Linked DNA regions of Marinobacterium aestuarii. The protein of the gene in region 2 interacts with the protein of the main gene of each other region in a pairwise test. Links are inferred from orthologs where the notes say so. Each region holds a gene or a part of one and is shown on either strand. Other genes may lie near its edges. The genes, in order: A8C75_RS17445 and A8C75_RS05720.

Region 1 (5,029 bases), 2.7 Mb from region 2 along the record:
CGCCTTGCGCATGATGGCAACTGTGCGCTGAGCATCGCTCGGCTCATGACTCAATACCCACTCAAGCTGAACCAGAGCCTCATCCAGCTGGCCCTGCTCGACCGCCACGCGAGCCATCAGCAGGGAACCCAGTGCTGCATAGGCACTGCCTTCGTAGTCAGCCTTGAGGCCTGCCGCCAGATGCTCCGCCGTCGCAACCTGAGCGTCGGTGCCTTCGGCGGCCAGGGACAGACTCACGGCCTCTACCAGGCTCTGATACATCGCCGAGGCATTCGCGGCCTCTGTCGCCTGGCGGTCCTGCCAGGTACGCCAGCCAAACACCAGCGCCAGCGCTATAGCAAGGGTCAACAGCAAGGTCTTGCCGTTTTCCTGCCACCAACGCTTAAGCGCTTCTACCTGTTCCTCTTCTGTGCGCATCTCAGCCACGTACGACTCCCTATGCCCTGTCGATCAAACGTTGATAATAGTTGTCAGCTCAGCCGCAAGCTGCGACCAGGCTACCTGTTTTTGTGCCGCGTCGCTGCGCAGCGGCTTGAGAGTTGCCACCTGCTGTGCAACCTCATCATCACCCAGAATAAGGGCGACGCTGGCACCGCTGCGATCGGCCTTTTTCATCTGGCTCTTGAAGTTACCGCCACCGCAGTGGAGCTGAATTCGAAGGTCGGTCTCGTTGCGCAGACGCTCCGCCAACAGCAAGGCCTCGCTGGCCGCACCAGCCCCCATTGAGGCGATATACAGATCAACCGTCTGACGGGCTGACAGGGGCACAACGTCAAGGGTTTCAAGCAGCAACACCAGGCGTTCGATGCCCATGGCAAACCCCACCGCCGGTGTCGCCTTGCCACCAAGCTGCTCTACCAGGCCGTCATAACGACCGCCCGCACAGACAGTGCCCTGAGAACCGAGCTTGTCGGTGACCCATTCGAAAACCGTCTTGCAGTAATAATCAAGCCCACGCACCAGGCGCGGGTTAACCTCGTAGGCGAGGCCGGCGCGATCCAGCACAGACTTCAGCGCTTCAAAATGCTCGAGGGACTCCGTATCCAGATATTCATGGAAATCCGGCGCATCGTTCAGCAATGCCTGGGTTGTCGTATCCTTGCTGTCGAGGATGCGCATGGGGTTGGTGTCCAGGCGGCGCAGACTGTCCTCATCCAGCTGCTCCTTGCACCCTTGCAGGTACTGCACCAGCGCGTCCTTGTAACGGCCACGGGCCTCGGCGCTGCCGATGGTATTCAGCTGCAGCGTGACCGCATCCAGCAGACCCAGCTGGCGCCATAGACGGGCTGTCAGCAGAATCAGCTCGGCATCGATATCCGGCCCCTGCATGCCAAAGGTCTCGACACCGATCTGGTGAAACTGGCGGTAGCGTCCCTTTTGCGGCCGTTCATGCCGGAACATGGGCCCCTTGTACCACAGGCGCTGCACCTGATTGTAAAGCAGACCATTTTCTTCACCGGCACGCACACAACCCGCCGTTCCTTCAGGACGCAGCGTCAGGCTGTCACCGTTGCGGTCTTCGAAGGTATACATCTCTTTTTCGACGATATCGGTGACTTCACCGATAGAGCGCTTGAAAAGTTCGGTCTGCTCGACGATTGGCATGCGTATTTCAGCGTAACCGTAAGCACCGAGGACTGTCTGCACATGCTGTTCCAGGTACTGCCACACCGGAGTTGCTTGCGGCAGGATGTCGTTCATGCCACGAATGGCTTTGATCTTGGCCAAAATAAAACCCTACTAAATCTGAACGGCGACATATTAATTAAGCGGAAGCGTTAACCGGGCAACATTCTTGTTGTTGAAGGGCGCGAGGTCAACCACAGCGCCGTCGAAACTGATTTGACTGACTGCATTGGTGCGGCCCAGTAACACATTCAAAGGTCCCGCCTGTTCGATACGCAGCTCTTCACCGGCCTTGCGCAGGTTGTTGAACAGCGTCTTGCCCGTGGCACTCTTGACCGTGACCCAGCAATCATCGCTAAAACGAACCAGCAGCCCGGTTGTGGCAAGCGATACTGCGCCCTCCGCATCTGACTCAGAGGCAGCAGCCACGTCTGACGCAGGCGCAGCCAGTGCGGTCGTTGCAGCAGCCGCTACGGTGTCCGTGGCTGCATCTGCTGCTGTAACCACAGGCGCAACGCCGGTTGCAGTCAAAGCGGCATCGACCTGAGCGGCTACCACTGCAGCTTCGGCCTGCTCTCCAGCACCTTCAGCACTGATTGCCATAGCCTCTTCAGGCGACAGCTGCGGCGCTGCGATATCCAGACCCGCTTCAGGCTCGGGCTCGCCGGCAGACAACACCAGGGTTTCACCATCAGCCGTATCCACCGCTACCGTGCTTTGCGGCGAACTGGTCAGGGCGACTTCATGTCCATACTGGGTCTTCCACCACCAGAAGGTGGTCGCGACTATAACCACAACGAGCAGCAACATCGACAGGCTGACACCAGGACCCGATGCACCTGAAGGCTGTATCCGGCTGATTGAGCGGATAGACGCAGACGTCTGTGCCCCACCGTAGTTCCTGTCGAACTCAAGCACCAGGTCGTCGCCATTAACTCCCAGCAAACGAGCATAGGATCTAAGGTAGCCGCGGGCAAAGACAACGCTGGGCAACTTGCTATAGTCGCCCTCTTCCAGTGCCCTTACCTGCGCGGCGGGCAATCGCAATGATGTTGCCACCTGTTCCAGTGACAGTCCCTGGCCCTCACGCATCTGAACAAGACTGAACTGCGACAACGCGGCCGCACTCGATTCAGACTCAGCCTGGGACACCTGGTTCACTGCAGCGACTCCTTGTAATTGGCATATTCCGCGGATTGCGGGAAAATATTTTTCAATAACAGCGCAAAGGTGGCACCCCTGGTACTGCTGCCGCCCTCGCGCGACAGCTGAATCCCAAGCCAGAGGCTCTGGGCGCTGTGCTCCACCTGACGCGAATCAATCAGCTGCGAGAACTTGTCGAAAGACTGCCGCGCCTCGGGCAAGCGATTGGCTTCCAGCTGTATTGCCGCCAGCTCCAGCAGGGCCTGCGGACGGTTGGGGGACAGCCTGAGAGTTCGTTCAAAAGCATGCTGCGCCGCATCCGGACGCTGAATGACGCGAAAGCACCGCCCCAGGTTTTCGAACGCCTGGGCACGCTGGGTATAAAATGGATCTTCCGTCGCCCGCTCCAGCTCCGTGCAGGCTTCGCTGTAGCGACCCTGCGCATAGAGGAAGGCACCGAAGTTATTGTGAAAGGACGCCGTCTCCGGCTCCAGGCTCACAGCCTTGCGAAAATGCTGTTCCGCCAGGGCGTATTCCTGCTCCACCTGAAACACCAGCGCAAGCGCGTTATAGGTACCGGCATAGCTATCGCTGATTTCCACCGCCCGCTGCAGCGCATCCTTGGCACTGACCAGATCACCGGCCCGCAGATACTGCAAGCCCAGCTGGGTATAAGCTTCGAGTGCCTTTTCTGGCGACACCTCGGCTGAATTCTGACGCCCCGGCGAACTGGAACAGCCCACCACCAACAACATGACAAGCGTCCATAGTGCTGCGCGAATTCCGCTCAAGCTATACCTCCTAGGCTCTTCGATCCGTGGATAGACCCGGCTCCTCTTGTACCACGGGAATGATTTTTTGGCTACGGCGAGTGCGATCCTGCACCTGGCCGACCAACTGCCCGCAGGCAGCATCAATCTCGTCGCCACGGGTGCGTCGAACAGTGGTAATAATATTCGACGTCACCATGATCTGTTTGAACGCCTGAATCGCCGCATCAGACGGACGCTCGTAGCCGGAATTGGGGAAGGGGTTAAACGGAATCAGATTGAGCTTGCAGGGCAAGCGCCGCAGCACCTTGACCAGCTCACGGGCCTGATGGGGCTGATCGTTCACGCCCGCCATCATGGTGTACTCGATAGTAATGACGCGTTTGTCACTCAGACCTTCGAGGTAGCGGTTACAGGCGTCGATCAGCTGATCAATCGGATAGCGACGGTTGATCGGCACCAGTACATCGCGCAGCTCGTTGTTGGGTGCATGCAGCGAGATTGCCAGGGATACATCACTGACTTCACGCAGCTTGTCTATTGCCGGTACAACACCGGCCGTACTCAGGGTGACACGTCGCTTGGACAGGCCGTAGGCGTTGTCATCCATCATCAACTGAGTGGAGTCGACGACGTTGTCAAAATTCATCAGGGGCTCGCCCATGCCCATCAGTACTACGTTGGTCACCTGGCGTTCGCCATTGGGATCCATCGGACCGAAAGACTTGATGGCGATATAAACCTGGCCGATCACTTCAGCCGCGGTCAGGTTACGGTTAAAACCCTGCTTGCCTGTTGAGCAGAAACTGCAGTTCAGGGAGCAGCCGACCTGGGAGGAAATACAGAGTGTACGGCGGGTACCTTCAGGGATCAGTACAGTCTCCACGCAGGAGCCGCCCTCCACCCGGATAACCCATTTGCGCGTACCATCCTTGGAAATATCCTGAGAGACCACTTCGGGCGGCCGGATCTCCGCGACAGCATTAAGCTTCTCGCGCAGCGCCTTGCTGATGTTTGTCATCTCATCAAAGCTTTCGGCACCCAGCTGATGAATCCATTTCAATACCTGGGTGGCGCGAAAGCGCTTTTCCCCAAGCTCAGCAAAAAACGCCTCAAGCTTGGCAGGAGACAACCCCAGTAGATTGGTTTTGGTAATGGATTCAGTCATCAAAGTCACTCAGTATTAAATCGTTGTGTCAGGGCTGTGGCGCAGCCGCAACCCCGGCACAGGTTTACAGCTTACTTGCCGAAGAAGTAAGCGATCTCACGTGCAGCAGAGGTAGCGGAATCCGAACCGTGTACAGCGTTGGCATCGATGGATTCAGCGAAATCACGACGGATAGTGCCTTCAGCAGCATCCTTCGGGTTGGTAGCGCCCATCAGCTCACGGTTAACCAGGATAGCGTTTTCACCTTCCAGCGCCTGTACAACAACAGGACCAGACGTCATGAAAGCAACCAGATCACCAAAGAAAGGACGTTCTTTGTGCT
Region 2 (6,984 bases):
AAACGATCTCCGGCAGGCCGGCGCCCTTGATCTTGTCCTGTATGGCGCCCCACAGGCGGTACAGGAACAGCAGGTCGGCGCGCAGCTCGGTTTCGTTGGCACCTTCCGCCACGGTGCGCAAAATGAAGCCGCCACGGCTTTCTTCACCCGCCTCTTCGGCCAGCGAGTCGATCAGGCTGCGCAGGCGGTCGCGTTCGTCATTGTCCTCAATGCGCTGGGACACGCCTATGTGTTCGTTGCCCGGCATATACACCAGATAACGGGACGGAATGGACAGATGAGTGGTCAGACGCGCACCCTTGGTGCCTATCGGGTCCTTGGTCACCTGCACCAGCAGGCCCTGACCCTCGCGCAGTACCTGGGCGATGGAGGTATTGCTGCGCTCCTCCGCCGTGGCGGACTGACCCAGCACTTCCTCGACATGAATGAAGGCCGCACGCTCCAGGCCGATATCGACAAAGGCCGCCTGCATGCCAGGCAGTACCCGTACCACCTTGCCGTTATAGATGTTACCCACAAGACCGCGGCGCTTGGCCCGCTCAATGTAGAGTTCCTGCGGGACACCGTTCTCGATCACCGCTACGCGGGTCTCCATCGGCGTAAAGTTGATCAGAATTTCTTCGCCCATCACTTACCGCCTGCTCCTTCGACTCTCAGTTAAGCTGACCGTGAAACCGATCTCCTGATCGACTTACTGCCCGGCCGGGCCCCATGACCCTCGTCCTGCGCAGCGAGCAGCCTTACCACTGATCTACTGCGCACGCATATTCTATATTATGCAGCACTGTACCAGAGCGGCACGCCAAACTGTGTCAGTAACTGTGCGGTTTCAGCCAGCGGCAAACCCACCACCGACGAATAACTGCCATTGATGGCCGTCACGAAAACAGCGCCCAGCCCCTGAATGGCATAGGCACCCGCCTTGTCCAGCGGCTCGCCACTGGCCCAGTAACGCCGGCACTGTGCCTCGTCCAGCACGCGAAATTCCACCTCGGTGGTCACGACGCGCGCCTCGGCCCGGTGCCCATCCACCAGCGCGACACCGGTCATGACCTGATGGCGCCGGCCCGACAGCAACAGCAGCATGCGCACCGCATCCTCTTCATCGCGGGGCTTGCCCAGTATCTCATCACCGCAAACCACCGCAGTATCAGCCCCCAGTGCCGGGCATCGGGCACCGCCTAGCTCAAAGCCGGCCTGCGCCTTTTCAAGCGCCAGCCGGCGCACATAGCTCTGCGGCGCCTCCCCCGGCAACAGCTGCTCGGGCAGATGGGGCGCACAGACCTCAAAAGCGACGCCGATCTGTGTCAGCAGCTCACTGCGCCGCGGCGATGCGGAGGCCAGAATCAGGCTCATCATGGTACTGTTGAATTCCCTTGAATAGTGCCGCCAGGCAGGATGTCAGAGCCCGGACGACTCTGCTGTCAGGTTACCCGGAAGGTACGCCTAATGCTACGCAGCAGCACAAAGACGCAGGGCCAGAGCACCGCACTCACCAGGGACGGCAGCATAAACATCAGGCTGTCCCGGGTATTGCCGGCAATGGATTGCATCCAGTGAAAGGTCAGTTGGTTGATACCCACCAGCACCAGCACCATCATGGCCTGCTTCCATAACGGAAACATGCGCAGGCGCTGGTGAATCAGCAGGGTCAGAAAGGCGATCAGGGTCAGCGCCAGGGCATTGAGCCCCAGGGCACTGCCCTTGAGCAGATCCAGCGTCAGGCCAAGCATCCAGGCGGTGCCTATGCTCACCCGGTGTGGCAATGCCAGTACCCAGTAGATCAGGATCATGGGTACCCACTCCGGGCGCACCCACTCGAATTGCACCGGCAGCGGCAGCTGGCTCAGGGTCAGCCCGACGAGAAAGGTTCCGACGATAATCAGAAAGCCGCCGGGACGCACCTCACTCATTAATCACCCCGGCCATCGGGGGTTCCTGTGGAACCTCCCTGGGCCCGCGTACCAGCAACAGGTGCCGGCTCTTGTCCAGGCGCGCCGTGGGCTTGGCCGTGACCAGGGAGAACGGCCGACCCGGATCCCGAATCACCCCGGTAACGACCGCAACCGGATAGCCCCGGGGAAAGCGCCCGCCCAGGCCCGAGCTGATCAGCAGGTCGCCCTCGCGCACGTCGGCGGTATCGGGCACATGCTCAAGCTCGATCTCGTCATAGACGCCCTTGCCCAGCGCGATGGCGCGCAGACCGTTGCGGTTGATTTCCACCGGAATGGCATGGCGGGCATCGGTAATCATCATGACGCGGCTGGTATAGTGACTGGCTTCAACTACCTGACCGATCACGCCACCGGCATCCAGAACGGCCTGCCCAATGTAGGCGCGATCTTCGGCACCGCGGTTGATGATGACCTGATGCAGGAAGGGGTCTGGATTGACGCCAATCAGCTCGGCCAGCATGACTTCGTCCTTGACTCGTTCCTTGCCGTCAAGCAGCTCACGCAGACGCAAATTCTCGGCCGTCAGGGCAGCGATCTGCTGTACCTTGCGCTCCAGCAGCAGGGCTTCGGACTTGAGGCGCTCGTTTTCCTTTAGCAGGGTCGTGCGATCCACCAGCACGCCGGACAGATCGTCCGCCACCCGTCCGGGCACGTCGACCAGCCATTGCAGGGGCGTAATCAGAAGGGACAGATAGCCGCGCGTCTCGCGCATCTTTGACCAGTTGAGGTCGGCGATGATGAGCAATAACGCCATCAGCACCAGCACAACAAAAAGGGCACGGGGCGACCCGCCCCTGAAGATCAGCTTAATGGGACACCTCTGGGCGACTGCCGCAGTGTCCCGGCTGGCTTGAAAAGACTGAGCAGAGCATCAAACCACTATTCGTAGGAGAGTAACTCAAAGGCACGGTTGTCGAGCATTTCCAGCGCCTTGCCACCACCACGGGCCACACAGGTCAGCGGATCCTCGGCAATGATCACAGGCAGGCCAGACTCTTCACTGATCAGTCGGTCGATATTGCGCAGCAAGGCACCACCGCCGGTAATCACAATACCGAATTCGGCAATATCAGCCGCCAGTTCAGGCGGGCACTGCTCCAGTGCGCTCTTCACCGCCTGCACGATCGCCGCCAGGGGCTCCTGCAGCGCTTCGAGAATCTCGTTACTGTTAAGGGTGAAGCGACGCGGAATGCCCTCGGCCAGGTTACGGCCGCGCACGTCAATTTCGAGCACTTCGGAGGTCGGGTACGCCGTACCCACTTCCTGCTTGATGCGCTCCGCCGTGGCATCACCGATCAGTGAGCCATAGTTGCGGCGCACATAGGTGACGATAGCCTCGTCGAAACGGTCACCACCGACCCGCACGGATTCGGCATAGACGATACCGTTAAGCGAGATGACGGCAATTTCGGTGGTACCACCACCGATATCCACCACCATGGAGCCGCGCGCTTCGTCCACCGGCAGACCGGCGCCTATGGCAGCCGCCATGGGTTCTTCGATCAGGTACACCTCGCGGGCACCGGCGCCGAGCGCCGATTCCTTGATGGCGCGACGCTCAACCTGGGTTGACTTGCAGGGCACGCACACCAGCACTCGTGGGCTGGGCGTGAGGAAGTTGCCTTCATGTACCTTGGCGATAAAATACTGCAGCATTTTTTCGGTGACGTGAAAGTCGGCAATGACGCCATCTTTCATCGGACGAATAGCGGTGATGTTACCGGGAGTTTTCCCCAGCATGCGCTTGGCATCCATCCCCACTGCGGCGACTGACTTGTGATTACCGTTATGTCGAATGGCAACTACAGAAGGTTCGTTCAGCACTATATCTTTATCACGAACATAAATAAGCGTGTTCGCCGTGCCCAGGTCTATGGACAGATCGCTGGAAAAAAGACCTCGGATTTTCTTGAACATGGGGATGGGGTACCTAAACAGATGCCGCGCGACGCGCTGATTCTGAAAACACGTAACTCTAGCAATGGCGGGGATTTAGAGCAAGGAACAAATATGTTAACTTAGCCGTCTTCCCCAGCACCGCCGAGTGCCGAAAACCTTAAAAAATCATTGAGAATTGCAACATGGCTCTAGAGCGTTCCGACGTGGAAAAAATTGCCCACCTGGCGCGGCTGCAAATCCGTGAAGAAGAAGTCCCGGGCTACACCCAGACGCTGTCCGACATCCTTGCGCTGGTCGACCAGCTGCAGGCCACCGACACCACCGATGTCGAGCCCATGGCCCACCCGCTGGATGCCGTGCAGCGCCTGCGCGCCGACGTTGTCAGCGAAACCAACCAGCGCGAACAGCTGCAAAGCGTGGCGCCGGCGGTGGAGAACGGCCTGTTCCTGGTTCCCAGGGTTATCGAGTAAACACCGCCACGTTCCGAATTTGTGAAGGATACCCAACCCCATGTTTGACAAGACACTGGCCGAACTGGCCGGCGGACTGGCCGCAGGCGACTTCAGCAGCCTTGAGCTGACCGAATCCTGCCTCGCTCGCATCAAGACCCAGGATGCCGCCTACAACAGCTTTATTACCGTCACCGAAGAGCTGGCCCTTGAACAGGCCCGGACGGCGGACAGCCTGCGCGCCGCCGGCAAGGCCGGCATATTCACCGGCCTGCCGCTGGCCCACAAGGACATTTTCTGCACCCAGGGCGTTCGCACCAGCTGCGCCTCGCGCATGCTCGACAACTTCATCGCGCCTTATGACGCCACCCTGGTGCGCAAGTTCAATGAAGCCGGCGCCGTGACGCTCGGCAAGACCAACATGGACGAATTCGCCATGGGCTCGTCCAACGAGTCGAGCTTCTATGGCCCCTCGCGCAACCCCTGGGACACCGACCGCGTTCCTGGTGGTTCCTCCGGCGGCTCGGCCGCGGCCATCGCCGCCCGCCTGGTGCCGGCGGCCACCGGCACCGACACCGGCGGCTCCATCCGCCAGCCCGCCGCCCTGTGCGGCATCACCGGCCTCAAGCCCACCTATGGCCGGGTATCGCGCTACGGCATGATCGCCTTCGCCTCGTCGCTGGACCAGGCCGGCCCCATGGCCCGCACCGCCGAAGATGCCGCCCTGATGCTCAACGTCATGGCGGGCTTTGATCCCATGGACTCCACCTGCGTTGACCAGGACGTACCGGATTACAGCGCCAGCCTGAACGACAGCCTCGAGGGCCTGCGCATCGGCCTGCCGAGGGAGTACTTCGCCGACAACCTGGACCCGGCCATCGCCGAACAGGTACAGAACGCGATTCGCGAGTTCGAAAAGCTCGGCGCCAGCGTCAGGGAAATCAGCCTGCCCAATACGGCACTGGCGGTACCGGCCTACTACATCATTGCGCCGGCCGAAGCCTCCACCAACCTGTCCCGCTTTGATGGCGTGCGCTACGGCTATCGCTGCGACAACCCCGTCGATCTGGAAGACCTGTACAAGCGCAGCCGTGGCGAAGGCTTTGGCGACGAGGTCAAACGCCGCATCATGGTAGGCACCTATGCCCTGTCCGCCGGCTACTACGACGCCTACTACCGCAAGGCACAGCAGGCACGCCGTCTGATTCAGCAGGACTTTATCCAGGCCCTGACCGAGGTCGATGTCATCATGGGCCCGACCACGCCGCAGCCGGCCTTTCGCATCGGCGAAAAGTCCGCCGATCCGGTACAGATGTACATGGAAGACATCTATACACTGGCACTGAACCTGGCGGGCCTGCCCGGCATGTCCGTGCCCTGTGGCCTGGCCCAGGGACTGCCGGTGGGACTGCAGATTATCGGCAACTACTTTGCCGAAGCGAAATTGCTCAATGTCGCGCACCGCTTCCAGCAGGCGACCGACTGGCACACACTGGCACCTGCGAGCATCAAGGGGTAAGGCACGATGGAATGGGAAACAGTAATCGGGCTGGAAATTCACGTTCAGCTCGCCACCAAGACCAAGATCTTTTCCGGCTCCAGCACCGCCTTCGGTGCCGAGCCCAACACCCAGGCCAGCGCCGTCGACCTGGCCCTGCCGGGCACGCTGCCGGTGTTCAACGAGAACGCCCTGCGCATGGCGGTGATGTTCGGCCTGGCCATTGATGCCGAGATCGGCAAGCGCTCGGTATTCGAGCGCAAGAACTACTTCTACCCCGACCTGCCCAAGGGCTACCAGACCACCCAGCTGGCGGAGCCCGTGGTGGGTCGCGGCCATGTGGATATAGAACTGGCGGATGGCCGCACACACCGCGTACGCATCCACCACGCCCACCTGGAAGAAGACGCCGGCAAGTCGCTGCATGAAGACTTCCACGGCATGACCGGCATCGACCTTAACCGCGCCGGCACGCCGCTGATTGAAATTGTCACCGAGCCGGACATGCGCAACGCCGAGGAAGCCGTGGCCTTTGCCCGCAAGCTGCACTCCCTGGTGACGTCACTGGGCATCTGCGATGGCAACATGGCCGAAGGCTCGCTGCGCTTTGACGTCAACGTGTCGGTACGCCCCAAGGGCACCGAAACCCTGGGCACCCGCACCGAAACCAAGAACCTCAACTCCTTCCGCTTTATGGAAGAAGCCATCGAGCTTGAAGTCGAACGCCAGATAGACGTGATTGAGGGCGGCGGCGACATCCGTCAGGAAACCCGCCTCTACAACGGCGACACCAAGGTGGCCCGCGCCATGCGCAGCAAGGAAGAAGCCAACGACTACCGCTATTTCCCCTGCCCGGACCTGCTGCCCATCGTTATCGACGATGCCTATATCGATGCCGTGCGCGCCACCCTGCCGATTCTGCCGGCACAGTGGAAAGCCACCTTCATCGAACAGTACGGCCTGTCGGACTACGACGCCAGCGTACTCTCGTCCAACAACGTCCAGGCGGCCTACTATGACCAGGTAGCCAGGAGCTGCGGTGACGGCAAGCTGGCCGCCAACTGGGTCATGGGCGAGCTGGCCCGACTGCTGAACCAGCATGACACCTACATCAAGGCCTCCCCGGTCAGCGCCGAACAGCTCGGAGGCCTGCTCACGCGCATCAAGGACGACACCATCTCCG

The links.
Region 1: the proteins of A8C75_RS05720 (region 2) and A8C75_RS17445 interact in binary tests that used the Escherichia coli proteins (3 or more experiments, as listed by UniProt). The link is inferred for Marinobacterium aestuarii from one-to-one orthologs.

The regions. Positions count from the first base shown.
Region 1 is NZ_CP015839.1:4,006,029-4,011,057, forward strand. What follows is about bases 775-3,739. They hold A8C75_RS17445 (helix-turn-helix domain-containing protein), read right to left. Parts: upstream 2,788-3,739; coding sequence 1,762-2,787; downstream 775-1,761. Other genes in these bases: hisS (histidine--tRNA ligase), read right to left, coding at 775-1,728; pilW (type IV pilus biogenesis/stability protein PilW), read right to left, coding at 2,784-3,560; rlmN (dual-specificity RNA methyltransferase RlmN), read right to left, coding at 3,571-3,739. In the rest of the region: A8C75_RS17435 (YfgM family protein), read right to left, coding at 1-417; more of hisS, read right to left, coding at 451-774; more of rlmN, read right to left, coding at 3,740-4,707; ndk (nucleoside-diphosphate kinase), read right to left, coding at 4,779-5,029.
Region 2 is NZ_CP015839.1:1,295,312-1,302,295, reverse strand. Bases 1,854-4,780 are described here. They hold A8C75_RS05720 (rod shape-determining protein), read right to left. Parts: upstream 3,873-4,780; coding sequence 2,835-3,872; downstream 1,854-2,834. Other genes in these bases: gatA (Asp-tRNA(Asn)/Glu-tRNA(Gln) amidotransferase subunit GatA), read left to right, coding at 4,365-4,780; gatC (Asp-tRNA(Asn)/Glu-tRNA(Gln) amidotransferase subunit GatC), read left to right, coding at 4,037-4,324; mreC (rod shape-determining protein MreC), read right to left, coding at 1,906-2,721; mreD (rod shape-determining protein MreD), read right to left, coding at 1,854-1,913. Also shown: rng (ribonuclease G), read right to left, coding at 1-628; A8C75_RS05735 (Maf family protein), read right to left, coding at 775-1,359; more of mreD, read right to left, coding at 1,425-1,853; more of gatA, read left to right, coding at 4,781-5,822; Asp-tRNA(Asn)/Glu-tRNA(Gln) amidotransferase subunit GatB, read left to right, coding at 5,829-6,984. UniProt on the Escherichia coli protein: Forms membrane-associated dynamic filaments that are essential for cell shape determination. Acts by regulating cell wall synthesis and cell elongation, and thus cell shape.